Linked DNA regions of Variovorax paradoxus. The protein of the gene in region 2 interacts with the protein of the main gene of each other region in a pairwise test. Links are inferred from orthologs where the notes say so. Each region holds a gene or a part of one and is shown on either strand. Other genes may lie near its edges. The genes, in order: L3V85_RS04990 and L3V85_RS19570.

Region 1 (11,656 bases), 3.2 Mb from region 2 along the record:
AGAGCAAGACCACGCCGGTGGCCGGCGTCGTGTTCAAGATCACGCCGACAGTCTCGGCCTACGCCAACTACATCGAAGGCCTGGTCAAGGGCAACGTGGCGGGCACCACGGTGAACAACCGCCCCGTCACCAATGCCGGCGAAATCTTCGCGCCCTACCAGGCCAAGCAGAAGGAAGTCGGCGTCAAGTACGACGGCGGCACGCTCGGCGCCAGCGCCGCGTTCTTCACCACCGACCAGCCGACGTATTACTACTCGGGCCAGACCTACGGCCTGTACGGCAAGCAGCGCAACCAGGGCCTGGAGTTCTCGGTGTTCGGCCAGCCGACCAAGGGCCTGCGCCTGCTCGGTGGCCTGACGCTGCTCGACGCCAAGCAGAAGAACACCCAAGGCGGCGCCACCGACGGCCTCACCGCCATCGGCGTGGCCAAGCAACAAGCCAACCTGGGCGCCGAATGGGACGTGCCGGGCCTGCGCAATCTGTCGCTGAACGCCCGCGTGCTCTACACCTCGAAGCAATACGCCAACGCCACCAACACCCAGTCGGTGCCGTCGTGGACGCGCTTCGACATCGGCGCGCGCTACCTGGTCGACCTGGGCAACGGCCGTGCGCTCACGCTGCGCGCGCGCATCGACAACCTGTTCAACAAATCGTACTGGGCCTCGGTGGGCGGCACGCAGGGCAGCAACTACCTGGTGCTGGGCGCGCCGCGCACCTTCTCGCTGAGCGGCACCATCGACTTCTGAGGATCGGCCTGAGTCAGCGGCCCTGCGCCCGCAGGGTCGCTTCCAGCGCGTCGATGAACATGGCCGGCACGTCGAAGCCGGTCTGCTCGGTGATTTCCTGGAAGCAGGTCGGGCTGGTCACGTTGATCTCGGTGACCGAGTCGCCGATCACGTCGAGCCCGATCAGCAGCAGCCCGCGCGGCGCGAGCACGCGGCCGATGGTCTCGGCGATCTCGCGGTTGCGCGCCGTCAGCGGCTGGGCCACGCCCTTGCCGCCGGCCGCGAGATTGCCGCGCACCTCGGTGCCTTGCGGAATGCGCGCCAGCACGAAGGGCGCCGGCTCGCCCGCGATGATCAGGATGCGCTTGTCGCCCTGAACGACCTCGGGCACGAAGCGCTGCACCATGATGGTTTCGGCGCCGTCCTTGTTGAGCGTCTCGACGATGGAGCCCAGGTTCAGCGCATCCTGCTTCACGCGGAAGATGCCCATGCCGCCCATGCCGTCGAGCGGCTTGAGGATGATGTCGCCGTGCTCCGCATGGAAGTCGCGCACCGCCTGCGCGCTGCGCGTGACCAGCGTGGGCGTGACGAACTGCGGAAACTCCATGATCGCGAGCTTTTCCGGATGGTCGCGCAGCGCGCGCGGCGAGTTGACCACCCGGCCGCCTTCGCGCTCGGCCTGCTCCAGCAGGTGCGTGGCGTAGATGTACTCGGCGTCGAAGGGCGGGTCCTTGCGCATCAGCACCGCGTCGAAGTCCTTCAGCGCCTTCGACTCGGTGATGTCGACGCGATACCAGTCCTTGGCGTCGCCCGTCAGCGTGATCTGCTGCACCGTGGCGGTGACGAAGCCGCCCGACTTCCACTGGATGTCCTGCGGCAGGCAGGCCGCGATGCGATGACCGCGGCGCTGGGCCTCGCGCATCATCGAGAAGGTCGTGTCCTTGTAGATCTTGAAATGATCGAGCGGGTCGGCGACGAAGAGGATGTTTTTCATCAGGCGTTCTTTCCGGCGCCGGGAGCGGCGGCCACTTGCACTTGGGTATCGGGCGCGATGTTGCCGGAAGCGGCGATGTCCTTGCCGGCAGGGGCCTTTTCCGGGGGCGATGCGCGCCCGACGTGCTGCACGGCCAGCGCCACCGCCCCGGCCACCACGCCCCAGAACGCCGAGCCGATGCCCGCCAGCGTGACGCCGGAGAGCGTGACCAGGAAGGTGATCAACGCCGCCTCGCGGTGCGACTCGTCGCGCACTGCCGCCGCGAGCCCGCCGCCGATGGTGCCCAGCAGCGCCAGCCCGGCGATGGCCGCGACCAGTTCCTTCGGAAACGCCGTGAGCAGCCCGGTGACCGCAGCGCCGAACAGCCCGATCACCACGTAGATCGCGCCGCAGCTCACCGCCGCCGTGTAGCGCCGCGCCGGGTCTTCATGCGCCTCGCGGCCCATGCAGATGGCGGCGGTGATGGCGCTCAGGTTCAGCGCGAAGGCGCCGAAGGGCGCGAGCACCAGCGTCGTCAGCCCGCTGATGGTGATGAGCTTGCTGACCGGCAGATCGCCATAACCCGAAGCGCGGATGGCGGCCACGCCCGGCAGGTTCTGCGAGGCCATCGTTACGACGAACAGCGGCAGCGCCAGGCTCACGATCGCCTGCCAGCTGAAGACCGGCATCGTGAACACCGGCCAGGTGAACGAGAAATGCACTGCCGACCACGCCAGTTGCCCGCGCGCCGCCGCGTACACGATGGCGACCAGCAGCGTGAGCGGCACCGCATAGCGCGGCAGCAGGCGCTTGCCGACGAGGTAGGTGCCGAGCATCAGCAGCACCAGAGGCAGCGCGGTCTGCGCCGCGATGAAGGCCGACAGGCCGAAGCGCGCGAGCACGCCCGCGAGCAGCGCGGAGGCGATCGCCATCGGAATCCTGTTCATCACCCGCTCGAACCAGCCGGTGGCCCCCGCCAGCACGATCAGCACCGCGCAGACGATGAACGCGCCCACCGCCTCGCCCATGCCGTAGCCCATGCCGGCGACAGCCAGCACGGCGGCGCCGGGCGTGCTCCAGGCGATCATCACGGGCTTCTTCCACCACAGCGAGGGCAGCGCGGAGGCCAGCCCCATGCCGATGCCCAGCGCCCACATCCACGAGGCCGCCAGCTCCGGCGTGGCGCCGAAGGCCTGCGCGGCCTGGAACACGATGGCCACCGAACTCGTGAAACCCACGAGCACCGCGACGAAGCCCGCGGTGAAGGCCGACAGGCTCAGGTCTTTGAAGAACGACATCGGGCGATTGTGCCGCCGGGGTCAGATCTCGATCTTGGACCCCAGCTCCACCACTGCGTTGTTCGGCAGCCCGAGGAAAGCCGCCGCGCCGCTCGCGTTGTGGTGCATCTGCGCGAACAGCTTCTCGCGCCACGGCGCCATGCCGCTGCCCAGCGTGGGGATCACGACGTCGCGCGACAGGAAGTAGCTGGTCGTCATCGCTTCCAGTTGGCAGCCGCGCATGCGTGCATGCTCGAGCGCGCGCGGCAGGTCGATGTCGTTCTTGAAGCCGTAGTGCACGGTGATCTGCCAGCAGTGGTGGCCCAGCGCCTCGATCTCGATGCGCTTGTCCATCGGGATCCAGGGCACCTCGTGGTTGCGCACGGTGACGAACATGTTCTGCTCGTGCAGCACCTTGTTGTGCTTGAGGTTGTGCAGCAGCGCGTTGGGCACCACGCCCGGCTCGGCCGTGAGGAACACCGCCGTGCCGTCCACGCGCACCGGCGGGCTCACGAACACCGAGTCGAGGAAGGACTTCAGGTCGATAGCGTCGGCATGCTGCGCCTCGCCCATCAGGCGGCGGCCTTCCTTCCACGTGATCATCAGCGTGAAGACGAAGCCGCCGATCATCAGCGGGAACCAGCCGCCCTCGAACAGCTTGAGCAGGTTCGAGGCGAAGAACATGAAGTCGACGAAGAAGAACACCGCCGTCGATCCGATGCACAGCAGCAGCGGCAGCTTCCATGCATAGCGGATCACGAAGAAGGTCAGCACCGTGGTGATCAGCATGTCGGTGGTCACGGCGATGCCGTAGGCCGCGGCCAGGCTGCTCGACGAGCGGAACATGACCACCGCCAGAACGATGGCCACGAACAGGCCCCAGTTGACCAGCGGAATGTAGATCTGGCCGGCCGTGCGCACGCTGGTGTGCTCGATGTTCAGGCGCGGCAGGTAGCCCAGCTGGATGACTTGGCGCGTGACGCTGAAGGCGCCGGTGATGAGCGCCTGCGACGCGATCACCGTGGCCAGCGTGGCCAGCAGCACCAGCGGAATGAGCGCCCATTCGGGCGCCATCATGAAGAACGGGTTCTTCACCGCTTCAGGGTTCTCCAGCAGGAGCGCGCCTTGGCCGAAGTAGTTGAGCGTGAGCGCCGGCATCACGACCGAGAACCACGCGATGCGGATCGGGCTTTTGCCGAAGTGGCCCAGGTCGGCGTACAGCGCCTCGGCCCCGGTCACGCACAGCACGGTGGCGCCCAGCAGGATGAAGCTGGTGCCGGGGTTGTCCCAGATGAACTTCAGCGCATAGAACGGGTTCAGCGCCTTCAGGATTTCGGGGTGGTGCACGATCTGCGACACGCCGAGCACCGCGATCGACAGGAACCACACCAGCGTGACCGGCCCGAAGAACTTGCCGATGCCCGCCGTGCCGCGCTTTTGCACCACGAACAGGCAGAACAGAACGACCAGCGTGAGCGGAATGACGTAGTGCGTGAAGTGCGGCGACACCACCTCCAGGCCCTCGACCGCCGACAGCACCGAGATGGCCGGCGTGATGACCCCGTCGCCGTAGAAGAGGGAAGTGCCGAAGATGCCGACCACCAGCAGCAGGTGGCGCAGCCTGGGTTTGTCGGCCACCGCGCGCGAGGCCAGCGCGAGCATCGCGACCAGCCCGCCCTCGCCTTCGTTGTCGGCGCGCAGCACCAGCACCACGTACTTGATGGAGACGATGACGGTGAGCGTCCAGAAGAACATCGACAGGATGCCGTAGACGTTTTCGACCGTGAACGGCACATGGCCGTGGCCGAACACTTCCTTGACGGCATACAGGACGCTGGTGCCGATGTCGCCGTAAACGACGCCGATGGCGCCGACGATCAGGCCGGCGGAGATGGTTTTGGGGGCTGACACGAGGTCGATGGGAAAAGGGCTGGCTGCTTCAATCGACGCGTCAGACACGCGAAGGATCCATGGCAGCCGCTCCGGCGCCATGCATCCCCTCCGCCCTTTGGGTTCCGTTGATGTGGGGCCGCTATTTTGCCGCCGCCCGCCGCCGCCGCAAGCCGGCCCCCACAATCATTCGTAGATTTCGGCGTCCGGGTTGGTGGCTTCCATCTCGTAGCTGGCGGCCACCATGGCCAGCCGGCCGACCACGCCGTACATGTAGAAGCGGTTCGGCGCGCTGGCACCGGGCTTGGCGCCCGGCTGCGGCAGGTGCGCGCTTTCGGAGAAAGCCAGCGGCACGAAGCTCGCGCCCGGCAGCTTCAGGTTCTCGTCGGGCGCCTGCTCGGCATGCACGCGGTAGAAGCCGCCGACCACGTAGCGGTCCATCATGTAGACGACCGGTTCGGCCACGCCGTTGTGCACGCGCTCGTTGGTAAGCACGCCTTCCTGGACGATCAGCTCGGTGGGTTCGCGCAGGTCGCGCAACTCGCGCGCCTCGCGGCTGTTGGCAGCCTTGGCGGCAGAGGCGCCGCGCTGCTTGCCGATCAGCGCCTCGACGTCTTTCACGTCGCGCACCGTCACCACGCCCGGGCTGCCGCTGTCGCTGTGGCCGCCCTTGACGACCACGAACGGCTTCTCGTTGATGCCGTATTCCTTGTACTTGCGGCGCACCTTGGTCAGCACCGCGTCCACGTGGCTGGTCAGCACGTCGATGCCGCGGCCCTCTGCCACGTCGACGCCCTCGGCACGCGCATAGATCGGGTTGATGAGCCAGGGGTCGATGCCCAGCAGCTTGCCGAAGCGCTTGGACAGCTCTTCATAGCTGTGCAGGTGGTTGCTCTTGCGGCGCACCGACCAGCCCGCGTGCAGCGGGGGCAGCAGGTATTGCTCGTGCAGGTCTTCGAGGATGCCGGGCGTTCCCGCGGAAAGCTCGTTGTTGAGCAGAATTGTGCAGGGATCGAAGTTCTTCAGCCCCAGCCGGCGCTTGGTGCGAACCACCGGCTCCAGCGTGACGACGTCGCCGCCGGGCAACTCGATCTTCTTGGGCGACTTGATGGCCGGGTCGATCGACCCGATGCGCACGTTGAGCCCCGCCATATGGAAAATGCGCACCAGTTGCGCGACGTTGGCGAGGTAAAAGGTGTTTTTCGAGTGATTTTCCGGAATGACGAGCAGGTTGCGCGCCTCCGGGCAGATCTTCTCGATGGCTGCCTGCGCCGCCTGGACGGCCAGCGGCAGCATTTCCTTGGTGAGGTTGTTCCAGCCGCCGGGGAACAGGTTGGTGTCGACCGGCGCAAGCTTGAAACCGGCGTTGCGGATGTCCACGGCGCTGTAGAACGGCGGCGTGTGTTCCATCCATTCGAGCCTGAACCAGCGCTCGATGGCGGGCATCGAGTCCAGGACCCGCTGCTCCAGTTCGTTGATCGGGCCGGTCAGGGCGGTGACGAGATGCGGAACCATGCGGCGGCCTTGTTGGTTTTGTGCTTAAAGGTGGAGCGGAATTGTAGGATTTGGGGATGGCCGCCCCAATGACAAGACTGGAGAAAGCGGACTTGGTTCAGCCAATCCGCTCTCCACGGCTTCTCAACTCCGGACTTCGCCCTGCCCGAGCACAACGTACTTGAGCGAGGTCAGTCCTTCGATGCCGACCGGTCCGCGGGCATGGAACTTGTCGGTGCTGATGCCGATTTCGGCACCCAGCCCGAACTCGAACCCGTCCGCGAAGCGGGTGCTCGCATTGACCATGACGCTGGCCGAATCGACCTCGCGCAGGAAGCGCTGCGCATGCACATGGTCGCGCGTGACGATGGCGTCGGTGTGATGGCTCGAGTAGCGGTTGATGTGGGCGATGGCCTCGTCCACGCCGGCCACCACCTTGATGCTGATCACGGCGGCCAGGTATTCCTCGGACCAGTCGGACTCCACGGCATCGACCACCTTGGCCTGCGGGTCGATGGCGCCGTCGGCGCGCAGGATGCGGGCGGCTTCCGGGTCGCAGCGCATTTCCACGCCCTTGGCGGCGAAGATGGCGGCAATCTCGGGCAGGAAGTCTTCGGCGACCGTGGCCGACACCAGCAGGCCTTCGGCGGCGTTGCAGGGGCTGTACTTCTGGGTCTTGGCGTTGTCGACGATGCGCAGCGCCATGTCGAACTCCGCCGTGTCGTCCACGTACACGTGGCAATTGCCGTCCAGGTGCTTGATGACCGGCACCTTGGCATCGCGGCTGATGCGCTCGATCAGGCCCTTGCCGCCGCGCGGAATGATCACGTCCACGAACTCCGGCATGGCGATCAGCTGGCCGACGGCTTCGCGGTCGGTGGTCTGCACCAGCTGCACCGCATCGACCGGCAGGCCGGCCTCGGCCAGCGCCTCCGACACCAGCAGCGCCAGTGCCTTGTTCGATTCAATGGCTTCCGAGCCGCCGCGCAGGATGGCCGCGTTGCCGCTCTTGATGGCCAGGCTCGCGGCCTCGATGGTCACGTTGGGCCGGCTCTCGTAGATCATGCCGAAGACGCCGATCGGCACGCGCATCTGGCCCACGCGGATGCCGCTGGGCTGCTGCTTCATGCCGATGATCTCGCCGATCACGTCGGCCATGCCGGCGAGCTGCTCGCAGCCCAGGGCGACGGTCTCGATGACCTTGGGCGTGAGCTTGAGGCGGTCGACCATCGGCGCCGACAGGCCGGCGGCTGTGGCGCGCTCCAGGTCCTTCTGGTTGGCCGTGGCCAGCACCGGGCCGGCTTCGCGCAGACGCCGGGCCAGCGCCTTCAATGCTATGTTTTTGGTAGCTGCATCCGCACGGGCCATGAGGAATGCAGCGGCTTTGGCTTGCAGACCCAAGGTCTGCATGTGCTCGCTGACGTTGAACGCGTTCATGCACTCATTTTCCCATGCCGCCCCTCGACCAGGATACGGCGGGCCTTTTGATGGCCGAAGCCACCACGGATCAGGCGCGTCTTGGCGCGGCCGCCGCGCTGCTGCAGGCGCGGCACAGCATCAGCGCCAGCCGCTGCAACGCCTGCCAGCCGCTGGCGGGCCAGTCGGGCTGCTTCAGGCCCTTCACGATGCCGTCCACCACATGGGCGGCGCGCAGCAGGCGGGTCAGCATGCGGTCGTCCAGGCGCGGCAGCACACGCTCGAAGGCACGCTCGCGCGGGCCCCAGATGCGGTTTTCGCGCAGCGCCATCGGCAGCGGACGGCCCGAGGCCATCGCGTCCTTCACGCGCTTGAGTGCGCGGATGTCCTCGGCAATCGTGTAATGCACCAGCACTTCGGCCTCGCCCTCGGCCTGCAGGCCGTCGAGCATGCGCGCCACCCGCTGCGGATTGCCGGCCAACACGGCCTCTGAAAGCTTGAACACGTCGTAGCGCGCCACGTTGTTGACCGCGCCTTCCACCTGCTCCCAGCTGAGTTCGCCCGCCGGATGCAGCAGCGCGAGCTTCTGGATTTCCTGGTGCGCCGCGAGCAGGTTGCCTTCGACGCGGTCGGCAAAGAACTGCAGCGTGCGCTGGCCTTCGTCGCCCGGCATCACGCGCTGGCCCTGCTGGCCCAGGCGCTGGGCGATCCACTGCGGCAGCGCATTGCGCTCGATCGGGTCGACCTGGATGCTCGCGCCATTGTTCTCCAGCGCCGAGAACCAGGCGCCGGTGCGCGTGGCCTTGTCCAGCCGGGGCAGCATCACCAGCGTGAGCGTGCTGTCGTTGCCGGGTGCCGATTCGGCCAGCTGCTGCAGCGCCGCGCTGCCGTCCTTGCCGGGCTTGCCCGAGGGAATGCGGATCTCCACGATCTGCTTGTCGGCGAACAGCGAAAGCGAGCCGCCAGCCGCGAGCACCGCGCTCCAGTCGAAATGCGCGCCGGCCACCGTGTACGAGCTGCGCTCGGTGTAGCCCTGCGCGCGCGCGGCCGTGCGAATGGCGTCGGCCGCTTCCTGCGCGAGCAGCGGCTCGTCGCCGTGGATCGTGTAGAGCGGCTTCAGGCCCTTCTGCAGATGGGCCCCGAGCGAGGCGCTGGCGAGTTGCATCGACGGATTACAGCGACTTGACCGCGGCGATACGGCGCATCAACTGCTGCGCGATGTCCGACTGCATGTCGCGGAACAGCAGGTCGGCTTCGCCTTCCTTGGCGAGCGCGTTGGTTTCGTTGAAGCTCAGGTCGCGCGTCTGCGAGACCTCGGAGGCGGGCAGCAGGTCCTTGCCGCCCGGCGTACGCAGCCGGAAGCGGATGCGCAGCTGCAGCTGAAGCTCGCGCACCAGGCCCGCCGAATTGGTCGAGATCACGATGCGGTTGCGGTCTTCGCCCAGGATTTCGAGGATCACGTCGGCCTTGGACGCGTCTTCCGCCGGCAGCACGGTCACGGAGCCGGTCGCCCGCAGCTCGCGCCGGATCTGGTTGATCATGGCCGACTTGAGAAGGGCCTCGGACCCTTCCACCGACAGTGACTTGAACGCAAAGACCGGCGCCTTGCGCAGCTCGAAGCCGCACCCGGCCAGGCCCAGCGAGGCACCGGCCACCGCCAGTCCGAGGAGAAGGCCGCGGCGCGGCAGCGAGACATTGCGATTGTTCATGCTTGAGTCGTTCGTTCAGAGAACCACGTTGACCAGACGGCCGGGAACCACGATCACGCGCTTGGGCTGCGCGCCTTCCGCGAAGGCGACGAAATCGTCGCAGGCCAGCGCGAGCTTCTCGATCTCGTCCTTCGAGGCACCGGCCGGCACGCTGAGCTTGCCGCGCAGCTTGCCGTTGACCTGCAGCATGAGTTCGATCTCGTCCTGCACCAGCGCACCGACGTCGACCGTGGGCCACGGGGCGTCGAGCAGCCCGCCCAGGTCCTTGTCGTAGCCGAGTTCGTTCCACAGTTGCTGCGCGATGTGCGGCGTGGCCGGGTACAGGCAGCGCAGCAGGATGCCGAAGCCCTCGCGCACCGCGGCGGCGTCGCCCGCGCTGCCGTCGGGCTTGAAGCCTTCCAGCGCGTTGAGCAGTTTCATCGCGCCCGACACCACGGTGTTGTATTGCATGCGCTGGTAGTCGTAGTCGACCTGGCGCAGCACGGTGTGCACCTCGCGACGCAGCGCCTGGGCGCCCTTGCCGAAGGCCTGGCCGGCGGCCGCCACCGGTGCCACGTCCGCCTGCGCGGCACCAAAGTTCCACACCCGGCGCAGGAAGCGGTAGCTGCCCTCGACGGCCGCGTCGTTCCACTCGAGCGTGGCCTCGGGCGGCGCGGTGAACATGGTGTACAGGCGCGCGGTGTCGGCGCCGTACTTCTCGATCAGGTCCTGCGGGTCGACGCCGTTGCGCTCGCTCTTGCCCATCTTGCCGACGCCGCCGTACTCGACCTTCGTGCCGTCGGCGGTGGTGCCGCCGACGATGCGGCCCTGCGCGTCGAGCACGGTCGTGACCTCGGTGGGCGGGAAGTAGTCCTTGCCGCCCTTCTCGTTGCGCTTGTAGAAGATGTGGTTGAGCACCATGCCCTGCGTCAGCAGCTTGCTGAAGGGCTCGTCGGCCTTCAGCAGGCCGAGGTCGCGCATCACCTTGGTCCAGAAGCGCGCGTACAGCAGGTGAAGAATGGCGTGCTCGATGCCGCCGATGTACTGGTCCATCGGCATCCAGTAGTCGGCGCCGCCGGCCACCATGGCCTCGTCGTTCTTCGGGTCGCAGTACCGCATGAAGTACCACGAGCTGTCCACGAAGGTGTCCATGGTGTCGGTCTCGCGCCGCGCGGGCTTGCCGCAGACCGGGCAGACCACGCCGGCGTGGAAGCCTTCGTGCTTGTGCAGCGGGTTGCCCGAGCCGTCCGGCACGCAGTCGGTCGGCAGCACCACGGGCAGGTCCTTCTCGGGGACCGGCACCGCGCCGTGCTCTTCGCAGTGGATGATCGGGATCGGCGTGCCCCAGTAGCGCTGGCGGCTCACGCCCCAGTCACGCAGGCGCCAGGTGGTCTGCAGCTCGCCCAGGCCCTTCTGGCCCAGCGCATGCGCCACGGCGGCCACGGCCTCCTTGTAGGTCATGCCGCTGAAGTTGTCGGAGTTGATGGTCACGCCGCGCTGCTTGTCACCGTACCAGTCCTGCCACTTGTGATAGTCGAAGTGCGGCTCGTCGTCGACCAGCACCACCTGGATGATCTCGATGCCGTACTTGTTGGCGAAGGCGAAGTCGCGCTCGTCGTGCGCGGGCACGCCCATCACGGCGCCGTCGCCGTAGCCGATCAGCACGTAGTTGCCGACCCACACCGGCACCTGCTCGTCGGTGATCGGGTGCGTTACCGTGAGGCCCGTGGGCACACCCTTCTTCTCCTGGGTGGCCAGCTCGGCCTCGGTGGTGCCGCCGTTCTTGCACTCTTCGATGAAGGCAGCGACCTTGGGGTCGAGCGTGGCGGCGTGCGCGGCCAGCGGATGCTCGGGGGCCACGGCGCAGAAGGTCACGCCCATGATGGTGTCGGCGCGCGTGGTGAACACGTACATGCGGCCGTCCTGGATCGGCTTGCCGCTGGCGTCTTTGATGTCATGCGTGAAAGCGAAGCGCAGGCCCTCGCTCTTGCCGATCCAGTTCTCCTGCATCAGCTTGACGCGCTCGGGCCAGCCCGGCAGCTTGTGCTGGGTGTGCTCGAGCAGTTCTTCGGCGTAGTCGCTGATCTTCAGGTAGTAGCCGGGGATCTCGCGGCGCTCGACCGTGGCGCCGGTACGCCAGCCCTTGCCGTCGATCACCTGCTCGTTGGCCAGCACGGTCTGGTCGACCGGGTC
Region 2 (11,599 bases):
TGGTGTACGGCTGGGCGTCCATGCTCAAGCAGGCCAACGGCGACACCTGGGACCAGACCATGATCGACGGCGTGAACGCCGAAAACAGCTTCCGCGCCGCGCGCAACTTCGAGATCTCGCTCTGGCTGATCTCCTCCAAGACCGGCCCCGACGGCCAGCCTCTGCTGCTGGCCACCGAGATCAGCGAGCGCGGCCGCAACCTCGTGGCCGACCGCGAGCTGTCGAAGGTGGTGGCCCGGCTCGACCTGCTGGCCGCGCAGGCCGACGAGAAATACCGCCGCGCCGCGCTCGACTTCGGCCAGAACTGGATCATGGGCGTGGTCATGCCCTTCTTCACGCTCGTGCCCAAGTGAGGCGCAAGCCACCGGCCACGGGCAGGCACGGCGCGTGCAAGCAGCGAAACCGCAAGGCGAGGCCCCTAGAATGAAATCGCCCTTCACCCCTCAACCCTTCAGAGGCAGCAGCAGTACATGAGCTCCATCAATTTCATCGGCGGCGAAAAAGGCGGTGTCGGCAAGTCGGTCACGGCACGCGTGCTGGCCCAGTACTTCATCGACCACAGCCGGCCCTTCACCGGCTTCGACACCGATCGCTCGCACAGCTCGTTCACCCGCTTCTACGAAGGCTTCGCGTCGCCCGTGGTGGTCGACAGCTTCGAAGGCCTGGACACCGTGGTGAACGGCTTCGAGACCAATCCCCAGCAAAGCGTGATCGTCGACCTCGCGGCCCAGACGCTGGCGCCGCTGTCGCGCTGGATCAAGGAATCGGACCTGTTCGACGTGTTCGCCGAAATCGGCGTCACCGTCAACTTCTGGCATGTGCTCGACGACGGCAAGGATTCGACCGACCTGCTCGGCAGCCTGATCGACACCTTCGGCAACCGCCCCAACTACATCGTGGTGCAGAACTACGGACGCGGCAGCGACTTCGGGATGCTGCTGGCCTCGCAGTCGCTTTCGAAGGCCACGGCCAACGGCGCGCGCGTGATTGCCCTGCCCCGCCTGCACGAGGCGAGCATGCGCAAGATCGATGCACAGAACACCAGCTTCTGGAAGGCCGTGAACGACCGCGAAGGCTCGCACGCGCTGGGTCTGCTGGAGCGGCAACGCGTGAAGTCGTGGCTGGCCACGGTCTACGCGGCCTTCGACACGCTGCCGCTCTGAGCCCCCAGCGGGGCCGGTGCGCTAAGACGCAACCGCCGCCCCGCCTCCCAGGGCCTTGTAGAGCGTCATCGTCGCGTTGAACTGGTTCAGCCGGTTCAACGCCAGCGAAACCTCGGCGGTGCGGCGCCGGTCTTTCGCATCGAGCACCGGCTGAAGCGCTGTCGCCCCGGCCCGATACCGCACTTCCGACAGCTTCTCGGCCCGCTGCGCTTCCTGAAGGGCCAGCGCCAGCTTGATGCTTTCGTCGCGCAGTTGCGTTCGCGACGACAACGCGTTCTCTACCTCTGAGAGCGCCGTATAGAGCGACTGCCTGAACCCCACCACCGCTTCTTCATACTGCGTCTGCGACACGCCGACCGTCAGCCGCGCCGTGTTCCATTGCAGGAACGGCAGCGCCAGCCCCGCGCCGAGGGTGGCGACCGGGTTCTTCAGCAGATCGCCCAATGCCGTGCTCGACGTGCCGAGCGAGCCTGTCAGGCTCAGCGTCGGATAGAAGCCGGTGCGCGTGGCGTCGACATTCGCCAGTGCGCCGCGCAAGCGCAGTTCCGCCGCATGCAGATCGGGCCTTCGGCCCAGCAGGCTGGCGGGCACGCCCGCATCGATGGCGGGCAGCGCGGTATCCGGCAACCGCGTGGGCTCGTTTGCCAGCGCTTCGGGTGGCCTGTCGAAGAGGATCGCCAACGCATTGCGCGCCTCGACACGCTGCTGCAGCAACTGCGTGTGCGCCGCCTCCTGCGTCGCCAGGTTCTGGCCGGCCTGCGCCACGTCCAGCCCCGACACGGCACCCGCCGCGTACTTGGTGCGCACCAGCGCCAAGATGCGCCGGCCGTCCTCGATGCCCGCTTCGCTCAGGGCGATGCGCTGGTTCAGGTAGCCGGTCTGCCAATAGAGCCCCGCCGTCGTGCCGACCAGCGCGAGCGCGGCGGCCTGGCGGTCGGACACCGTGGCCTTCAACTCCCAGTCGGCGGCGCTGCGCAGCGCCGATAGCCGGCCCCACAGGTCGAGTTCGTAGCTCAGCGTGACCAGCGAACTCGATGCGGAACCTGCCACGCCGCCGCGCTTCAGGTCGTAGCCACGGCTCGTGTTGAGCTGCCCCACCACGCCCGGCGTGAGATTGGTGTTGGCCAGGCCCGCCTGCAACTGCGCGCGCTGCACGCGTATGCCCGCCACGGCCAGGTCGTTGTTCGTGCGCAGCGCGTTGTCGATCAGCGTGTCCAGTTGCGGGTCCTGAAAGGCGGCCCACCACTGCTCGGAAGGCATCGCGGCGGCATTCGCCACAGCGACGGGCGAAGGCTGTTGCTGCTGCCACGCCGAGGGCACGTTCAATGGCCGCTGCTCGCGCTGCTCAGGCTGGAACAGCGCGCACCCGCCGAGCGTCAACGCCACGGCAGCGGCCGCCACGCCCCGATGAAGAAAGCGCGCGCTACTCACGAGCCAGCGCCTCGATCGGGTCCAGCCGCGCGGCATTTCGCGCCGGCAGGTAGCCGAACAGCACGCCGATCAGCGACGCGCACAGGAATGCCGACACCACGGCCCCCATCGAAAAGATCATTTGCCATTGCTTGACGAAAAGCGAAAACAGAAAGCTGATGCCGTAGGACAGCGTCACGCCGATCAGGCCGCCCACCAGGCACACCAGCACCGCCTCGGTCAGGAACTGCTGCAGCACGTCGCTCTGGCGCGCGCCCACGGCCATGCGAATGCCGATCTCGCGGGTGCGCTCGGTCACCGACACCAGCATGATGTTCATCACGCCGATGCCGCCCACCACCAGCGAGATCACGGCAATGAGCGACAGCAGCAGCGTGAGCGACTGGCTCGTGCGCTCGGCCGTCTTCACGATGCTGTCCATGTTGAAGGTGAAGAAATCCTTGCTGCCGTGGCGCATGGTGAGCAGCTTGACCACGCTGTCCTCGGCCGCCTTGGTCGGCTGGTCGTCGCGGATGCGCACGGTGATGCTGTCGAAGTGCTGCTGCCCGAAGAGCCGGCTCGCGCCGGTGCTGTAGGGCAGCCAGATGTTGAGCGACTTGTTCTCGCCGAACATGTTCTTCTTTTCCTGCGACACGCCGATCACGGTGCACGGCAGGTTGCCCACCAGGATGATCTTGCCCAGCGGATCGGTGCCCTCGGGAAACAGCTTGCGCCGCGTGTTCTGGTCGATCACCACCACCTGCGACTGATGCCGCACATCGCTGGCCGTGAAGGCCGCGCCGCTCGCCATCTGGATGTCGCGCACCCGGAAGAAGCTGTCGCTGACGCCGTTCACCGAGCCGTTGATGTCGACGCTGCGGTAGCGCAGCCGCAGGTTGCGCGAGGTCGAGGGCGTCACGCTGTGTACGTAGGGCTGCGCCGCCAACGCGTCGAGGTCGGAGGGTGTCAACGTACGTATGCTCGCGGCCTTGTCGTCCCCGAAATCGCTGCCCGGGTACACGTCGAGCGTGTTGGTGCCGATCGCCTTGATGTCCGACAGCACGAAGCGCTTGGCGCCCTCCCCGATGGCCACGATCGACACCACCGAAGTGATGCCGATGATGATGCCCAGCATGGTCAGCGCGGTTCGCATGCGGTGCGCCATCATCGAGCGCCACGCCATGCGGAAGGCCTCGGCAAAGCGGGCCCAACCGGTGCTGAAACGCGCGATGCCGAGCTTGGGCCGGGTCATCGCGCCGCCCGGGGCCGCGGAGGCGTCGGCCTGCGCCGACTGTTCGGGTGCCGCGACTGTCGGCACGTTCGGCCGGTCGCGCACGATCACGCCGTCGGCGATCTCGATGATGCGTTCGGTACAGCTCGCCACCTGCATGTCGTGCGTCACGATGATGACCGTGTGGCCCTGCGCATGCAGCTCGCGCAGAATGCCGATCACCTCCTGCCCGCTCTTGCTGTCGAGCGCGCCGGTCGGCTCGTCGGCCAGGATCACCTGCCCGCCGTTCATGAGCGCGCGCGCGATGCTCACGCGCTGCTGCTGGCCGCCCGAGAGTTGGCTGGGCCGGTGCTCCGTGCGATCACCCAGGCCCAGCCGCGTCAGCAACTGGCGGGCACGCGTGTCGCGCGCCTCGCTGTCGGTGCCGGCGTACACGGCGGGTACCTCGACGTTGCCGGTGGCCGTCAGGTGCTGCATCAGGTGGTAGCGCTGGAAGATGAAGCCGAAGTGCTCGCGCCGCAGCTCGGCCAGCGCGTCGCTGTCGAGCGTGCCCACGTCCTTGCCCGACACCAGGTAGATGCCGGTGCTCGGCCGGTCGAGGCAGCCCAGGATGTTCATCAGCGTCGACTTGCCCGACCCCGACGCGCCGACGATGGCCAGCATCTCGCCGTTGCCGATGTCCAGGTCGACGTTCTTCAGCACCTGCACTTCCTGCTCGCCCGAAGGAAAGCTTCGGCCGATGCCGCGCAGGGACAGCAGCGGCTGCTCTGCCTGTTGCGGCTGCTGCGTCATTGAGCCTTGCCCCGGGGACCGCCGCCGTCGGGCCTGTCGGCCAGAGCCGATGCGTCGCCGGTGATGACCTTGTCGCCCTCCTTCAGGCCTTCGAGCACCTGCGCCTGGAAGTTGTTGCTGATGCCGACGCGCACCATGCGCTTCTCGACGCTCTGGTCGGCCTTGAGCACGCGCACTTCCTGGCGGCCGTCCTTGTCGCGCGTGCCGAGCGCCGTCAGCGGCACCACCAGCGCCTGCTTGGCCTCGCCCAGCATGATCGCGACCTGCGCCGTCATGTCGACGCGCAGCGTGCGGTCGGGGTTGGGCACGTCGAACAATGCGTTGAAGAACACGGCGTTGTTGATCTTCTCGGGCGACGGCTGCACCGCGCGCAGCGTGCCGTAGTAGCGCTTGTCGGGGTCGCCCAGGATGGTGAAGTACACCGGCTGGCCCGCCTTCACGCGCACCACGTCGGCTTCTGACACCTGGGCCTTCACGGTCATGGTCGACAGGTCGGCCAGCTTCATCAGCGTGGGCACCTGGAACGAGGCCACCACGGTCTGGCCTTCGAGCGTGCTGATGGACACCACGTCGCCGTCGATGGGCGCGACGATGCGCGTGTACGACAGGTTGGTCTGCGCCGAGGCCAGCGCCAGCCGCTGCTGGCGGATCTGCGCGTCGAGCGACACGCCGTCGGCACGCAGAGCGCGCAGCTCGGCGTCGGCGCTTTCCATGTCCTGCTTCGCGGCGGCGTCCTGGGCCAGCATTTCCTGCTGGCGCGTCCAGCTGAGCTGGGCCTGCCTGATGCGCACTTCCTTCGCGAGCTTCTGCGCCTGCAGGTTGTCGAGCTTGGCCTGCTCCTGCGCCAGCGTGTTCTGCGAGATGACGGGATCGATCTCCGCGAGCCAGTCGCCCTTCTTCACGGTCTGCCCCAGCACCACCTTCAGCGACTTGAGCTGGCCGCTGACCTGCGCCCCCACTTCCACCTGCTTGAGCGCCTGCAGCACGCCGGTGGCGAGCACCGCGTTCTCGAGATCGGTGCGCTGCACCGAGGCGGTGAGGTATTCGGGCTTCCTGGCGGGGCTCAGGCCGACGAAGGCAACGAGGCCCAGCACCACGAGAACGAGAATTCCGATGAAGTATTTGCGCGACCGCCGGGGTTGGGTATTGGGCATTCGAGAAAAGGTTGGGGGCGCCGAATGCCAGGTTTCTTCAATGAAAATTCAGCGCCGGAAAAGAGGAACCTTGGGGCTCCGCCTCATCCTAGCGGCGTTTACTGAAGAAACTTTAAAGGCCCGCAGGGCCCTTGGGGCGAAGCGCCCGCCAACGACAAAGACGCCGCTCTCGCGAGGCGGCGTCTTTTTTGCTTGGTTGCGGAAGCTGCGCTCAGCGCGCGCGGCGCGAGCGCACCAGCAGCACGATCAGCATCAGCGACAGAACCGTGAACGCGATGAACGACCAGTTCGCCAGCGTCAGGCCGAACAGCGACCAGTCGATCTTCGAGCAGTCGCCGCCGCCGCGGAAGATCATCGGCAGCGCGCGCTTGAGCGGGAAGGTCTCGATCATCCCGTAGAGGTCGCGTCCGCAGGACACGACTTCAGGCGGATACCACTGCAGCCAGCTTTGCGAGGCCGCCGTGTAGGCACCGCCCACCGCGGCCACCAGTGCGAGCAGGCCGCCCACGAAGCGCAGGCCGACGCTGCGGAAAACCCCGGCCAGGCCGGTGAAGAGAGCCACCAGCACCAGCGCATACCGCTGCACGATGCACATGGGACAAGGCTCGAGCCCCACCACGTGTTGCAGATAGAGCCCGAAGGCCAGCATGAGAACGCAGGCCAGGCAGATCAGCCCATACGCGCGGCGCGGCGCGCCGAAGTACCAATCGATCAAGGAGATACCCAATCTTCTTCTACGAACACCCTGGCCTTGCGCGGGTTGGCGACGACGGTGTCGCCTTCCTTCAAGCCCAGGTCACGGAACTGTTGCGCAGGGAGTTGCGCTTCGATGATGGTTCCGGAGCCCGGATTATCTGGATTCGATTCGGTGGGCTCAAGTTCCAGCCGCGCGATGGGTCCGACGACGATGGCGCGCGCCAGCGTGGCGACGATGCCCGAAGCGCCGGCCACGTAGCGTGTCACATCGATGTCATGCGGGCGCACGTAGGCGCGCGCCTTGGCATCGCGCGCGCCGCTGTGCTCGGGCGAATCGAGGCGCATGCCGTCGAGCTGCACCGCGCCGTTGTCGGCCCGGCCGTGGAACAGGTTCACGTCGCCCAGGAAGCCGTAGACGAAGGGGCTGGCCGGCTGGTCCCACACCTCCTGCGGCGAGCCGACCTGCTCGATCTGTCCCTTGTTGATGACCACCACGCGGTCGGCCACTTCGAGTGCTTCTTCCTGGTCGTGCGTGACGAAGATCGAGGTGACGTGAAGCTCGTCGTGCAACCGGCGCAGCCAGCGACGCAGTTCCTTGCGCACCTTGGCGTCGAGCGCGCCGAAGGGCTCGTCCAGCAGCAGCACCTTGGGCTCCACGGCCAGCGCGCGGGCCAGCGCGATGCGCTGGCGCTGGCCGCCCGAGAGCTGCGAGGGGTAGCGGTCGGCCAGCCAGTCGAGCTGCACCAGCTTGAGCAGGTCGGTCACCTTGGCCTTGATCTGCGCGTCGCTCGGGCGCTCCTTGCGCGGCTTCACGCGCAGGCCGAAGGCCACGTTCTCGAACACGGTCATGTGGCGGAACAGCGCGTAGTGCTGGAACACGAAGCCCACCTGCCGCTCGCGCACGTGCACGTCGGTGGTGTCTTCGCCCGAGAACAAAATGCTGCCGCTGTCGGCCGTCTCCAGCCCCGCGATGATGCGCAGCAGCGTGGTCTTGCCGCAGCCCGAGGGGCCGAGCAGCGCGACGAGTTCGCCCGATTCGACGTCGAGGTTCACGTCGCGCAGCGCGCGGAAGTCGCCGAACTGCTTGCTGATGTTGCGGATTTCGATGCTCATGATTTCTTCTCTCTCAGGCTCAGGCCGCCGTGGTTTCAGGGGGCCGTTCCGGGGGCAGCTCGGCAATGGCTTTCATCTCGCGCTCGTGGCGCCATTCGATGACCGACTTGATCACCAGCGTGACCAGCGCCAGGATGGCCAGCAGCGAAGCCACGGCAAACGCGGCCACCGACTGGTATTCGTTGTAGAGCACTTCCACATGCAGCGGCATGGTGTTGGTCTGCCCGCGAATGTGGCCCGACACCACCGACACCGCGCCGAACTCGCCCATGGCGCGCGCGTTGCACAGGATCACGCCGTACAGCAGGCCCCACTTGATGTTGGGCAGCGTCACGCGCCAGAAGGTCTGCCAGCCGGTCGCGCCCAGCACGATGGCGGCCTGCTCCTCGTCGGTGCCCTGCGCCTGCATCAGCGGAATGAGCTCGCGCGCGATGAACGGAAAGGTCACGAACACGGTGGCCAGCACGATGCCGGGCACGGCGAAGATGATCTTGATGTCGTGGTCGGCGAGCCACGGGCCGATCCAGCCCTGCGCGCCGAACACCAGCACATAGATCAGGCCCGCAACCACCGGCGACACCGCGAACGGCAGATCGATCAACGTGGTGAGAAAGGCCTTGCCGCGGAACTCGAACTTGGCCACGGCCCAGGCCGCGGCCACGCCGAACACCAGGTTCAGCGGCACCGCGATGGCGGCCGTGATCAGCGTGAGGCGGATCGCGCTCCAGGCGTCGGGCTCTTTCAGCGCGTCGAGGTAGGCCGTGACGCCCTTGCGCAGCGCCTCGGTTGCCACGGCGGCCAGCGGCAGCACGAGGAACAGGAACATGAAACCGAGCGCAATGCCGATCAGCGTCCAGCGCACCCAGGCGGATTCGGTGGTGCCGGCCTGCGCGCGGCGAATGACTTTGGAAGGTGCGCTCATGTCAGGCTCCCGCGCGGCGACGCTGCCAGGCTTGCAGGCCGTTGATGACCAGCAGCAGCACGAACGAAATGACCAGCATCACCAGCGCGACCGCGGTGGCGCCCGCGTAGTCGTACTGCTCCAGCTTGCCGATGATGATGAGCGGCGTGATCTCCGAGATCATCGGCATGTTGCCGGCGATGAAGATCACCGAGCCGTATTCGCCGATGGCGCGCGCGAAGGCCATCGCAAAGCCGGTGAGCAACGCGGGCGCGATCGACGGAAAGATCACCTTGGTGAAGGTCTGCAGCCGCGTCGCGCCGAGCGAGGTGGCGGCTTCTTCGAGTTCTTTCTCGGCGTCTTCCAGCACCGGCTGCACCGTGCGCACCACGAACGGCAGCCCGATGAAGATCAGCGCAATGACAATGCCCGCCGGCGTGAACGCCAGCTTGATGCCGTGCGGCTCGAGCAGTTGCCCGATCCAGCCGTTGCCCGCGAGCAGCGCGGTCAGCGAAATGCCGGCCACCGCCGTCGGCAGCGCGAAAGGCAGATCGACCAGCGCATCGACGATGCGCTTGCCCGGAAACTTGTAGCGCACCAGCACCCAGGCCACCAGCAGGCCGAACACCGCATTGACGATGGCGGCGAACAGCGAGGCGCCGAAGGTCAGCCGGTACGAGGCCATCACGCGCGGCGCCGTCACGGCCACCCAGAATTGGTCCCAGGTCAGCGTGAAGGTCTTGAAGACCAGCGCCGACAGCGGGATCAGCACGATCAGGCTCAGATACAGGATCGAGAAGCCCAGCGTGATGTGGAAACCCGGCAGCACGCGCTTGGCGCCGCCTGCCCGGTTGGCACGCGAAAAAGGCGCTCCCGCGGACGGGAGCGCCGAAGGAACAGCGCCGCTCATTTACTTCGCGCCGGGCGTATAGAGCTTGTCGAACTGGCCGCCGTCGTTGAAGTGCACCTTCTGCGCTTCACCCAGGCTTCCGAACAGTTCCTGCACCGTGAACAGCTGCAGCGGCTTGAAGGTCGCGGCGTACTTCTTGAGCACGGTCTGCGAGCGCGGGCGCAGCGCGTGCTTGGCGGCGATTTCCTGTGCTTCTTCGGAGTAGAGCCAGTCGAGGTAGGCCTTGGCCAGTTCGCCGGTGCCCTTCTTGTTGACGGTGCGCTCGACCACGGCCACCGGGTTCTCGGCCACGATGCTGATCGACGGGTACACCGAATCGACCTTGCCTGAACCGAATTCACGGTCGATAGACACCACTTCCGATTCGAAGGTGATCAGCGCGTCGCCGATGTTGCGCTGCAGGAAGGCGGTGGTCGCGTCGCGCCCGCCGCGTGCCAGCACCGGTACGTTCTTGAACAGCTTGCCGACGAACTCGGCGGCCTGGGCGTCGGTGCCGCCCTTCTTCTTGATGTAGCCCCATGCCGCCAGGTAGGCGTAGCGGCCGTTGCCGCCGGTCTTGGGGTTGACGATCACGACCTGCACGCCGGGCTTGACCAGGTCGTCCCAGTCCTTGATGCCCTTGGGGTTGCCGTTGCGCACCAGGAACAGCATGGTCGACGTGGTCGGCGATGCGTTCTCGGGGAATTTCTTGGTCCAGTCCTTGGCGACCACGCCGGCGTTGGCCAGGAAGTCGATGTCGGTCGAGGTGTTCATCGTCACCACGTCGGCATCGAGGCCGTCCGCCACCGCGCGGGCCTGCGCGCTGGAGCCGCCGTGCGACTGGTCGATCTTGACGTCCTTGCCGGTGGCCTTCTTGTAGTGCGCCACGAAGGCCGCGTTGTAGTCCTTGTAGAACTCGCGGGCCACGTCGTACGAGGCGTTCAGCAGCGACGTGCCCTGGGCGAAGGCGCTGCTGCCGGCGAGTGCGGAGGACGCCAGCGCGAGCACGGCGACGAAGGTCTTGATTCTGGAAGTCATGTGATTGCCAAAGTTTCTGAAAATTCACGGCCCGCCGACCAGGCGGCGGGCTCGTCGGTCAAGGACTGGAGCAAGGCAAGGCCCAGCGGCCAGTCCCCGTGTCCCGAGTCGATGTTGATGTGGCCCGCATTCTGCATGCGGACGAACTCGCTGCCCCAGGCGCGCGAATATGCACCAGCCAGGCGGATCGGGCAAAACGGGTCATTGCTGCTGGCCACCACGATGCTGCGATACGGCAGCGCCGCATACGGCACGGGGGCGAAGTCGGACAGCACCGCGCGGCGCTCGGGGTCGGCCGGCGCCACCAGCAACGCGCCCTGGATGCGTGCCGCGGCCTCTGCCGGCAGGTGCGCCGTGGCGATGCAGCCCAGGCTGTGCGCGGCGATCACCACCGGGCCGTCGCTCTCGAGCACCAGCCTGGCCAGCGTGGAGACCCAGGCATCGCGCTTGGGCGAGGCCCAGTCGTCCTGCACCACCCGCGCCGCGCCCGGAATGCGCTCTTCCCACAGGCTCTGCCAATGGCCGGGCCCGGAGTCGCGCCAGCCGGGCACGATGACAACACGGGTCTGCATGACGACGCTGCCCCGTCCTGCTTACTTGTTGGGCTGCGGCGTGATGCGCAGGTAAGGCTTGACGGCCTTGAAGCCCTTGGGGAAGCGCTCGGCGAGTTCGGCCGGGTCCTGGATGCTCGGCACGATGACGACGTCGTCGCCGTCCTTCCAGTTCACGGGCGTGGCGACCTTGTGGCTGTCGGTGAGTTGCAGCGAATCGATCACGCGCAGGATCTCGTCGAAGTTGCGGCCGGTCGACGCCGGGTAGGTGATGGTCGTGCGAATGATCTTCTTGGGGTCGATGATGTAGACGCTGCGCACCGTGGCCGTGGTCGAGGCGTTCGGGTGGATCAGGTCGTACAGGTCGGCCACCTTGCGGTCCGCGTCCGCGATGATGGGGAAGTTCACCGTGGTGTTCTGCGTCTCGTTGATGTCGCCGATCCATTCCTTGTGCTTGGTGGCCGGATCGACGCTCAGCGCGATGGGCTTGACGCCGCGCTTGGCGAACTCGCCCGACAGCGCCGCGGTCTTGCCCAGTTCGGTGGTGCACACGGGCGTGAAGTCGGCCGGGTGCGAGAAGAACACGACCCACGAGTCGCCGGCCCACTGGTAGAAGTCGATGGGGCCTTCGCTGGAATCCTGGGTGAAATTGGGGGCGGTG

Evidence for each region.
Region 1: the proteins of L3V85_RS19570 (region 2) and L3V85_RS04990 interact in binary tests that used the Escherichia coli proteins (3 or more experiments, as listed by UniProt). The link is inferred for Variovorax paradoxus from one-to-one orthologs.

What each region holds. Positions count from the first base shown.
Region 1 is NZ_CP091716.1:1,013,608-1,025,263, reverse strand. The notes cover bases 5,651-8,553. They hold L3V85_RS04990 (glutamate-5-semialdehyde dehydrogenase), read right to left. Parts: upstream 7,797-8,553; coding sequence 6,504-7,796; downstream 5,651-6,503. Other genes in these bases: holA (DNA polymerase III subunit delta), read right to left, coding at 7,867-8,553; gshA (glutamate--cysteine ligase), read right to left, coding at 5,651-6,380. In the rest of the region: L3V85_RS05015 (TonB-dependent receptor), read left to right, coding at 1-746; gshB (glutathione synthase), read right to left, coding at 760-1,719; L3V85_RS05005 (benzoate/H(+) symporter BenE family transporter), read right to left, coding at 1,719-2,996; L3V85_RS05000 (potassium transporter Kup), read right to left, coding at 3,018-4,886; more of gshA, read right to left, coding at 5,052-5,650; more of holA, read right to left, coding at 8,554-8,940; LPS assembly lipoprotein LptE, read right to left, coding at 8,948-9,484; leuS (leucine--tRNA ligase), read right to left, coding at 9,500-11,656. UniProt on the Escherichia coli protein: Catalyzes the NADPH-dependent reduction of L-glutamate 5-phosphate into L-glutamate 5-semialdehyde and phosphate. The product spontaneously undergoes cyclization to form 1-pyrroline-5-carboxylate.
Region 2 is NZ_CP091716.1:4,224,802-4,236,400, forward strand. What follows is about bases 5,511-8,356. They hold L3V85_RS19570 (sulfate/molybdate ABC transporter ATP-binding protein), read right to left. Parts: upstream 7,560-8,356; coding sequence 6,462-7,559; downstream 5,511-6,461. Other genes in these bases: macA (macrolide transporter subunit MacA), read right to left, coding at 5,511-5,750; L3V85_RS19565 (disulfide bond formation protein B), read right to left, coding at 5,962-6,465; cysW (sulfate ABC transporter permease subunit CysW), read right to left, coding at 7,579-8,356. In the rest of the region: L3V85_RS19540 (hypothetical protein), read left to right, coding at 1-353; L3V85_RS19545 (mobilization protein), read left to right, coding at 471-1,163; L3V85_RS19550 (efflux transporter outer membrane subunit), read right to left, coding at 1,185-2,630; macrolide ABC transporter ATP-binding protein/permease MacB, read right to left, coding at 2,587-4,596; more of macA, read right to left, coding at 4,593-5,510; more of cysW, read right to left, coding at 8,357-8,481; sulfate ABC transporter permease subunit CysT, read right to left, coding at 8,483-9,370; L3V85_RS19585 (sulfate ABC transporter substrate-binding protein), read right to left, coding at 9,371-10,387; L3V85_RS19590 (RBBP9/YdeN family alpha/beta hydrolase), read right to left, coding at 10,384-10,959; L3V85_RS19595 (peroxiredoxin), read right to left, coding at 10,981-11,599. UniProt on the Escherichia coli protein: Part of the ABC transporter complex CysAWTP involved in sulfate/thiosulfate import. Responsible for energy coupling to the transport system.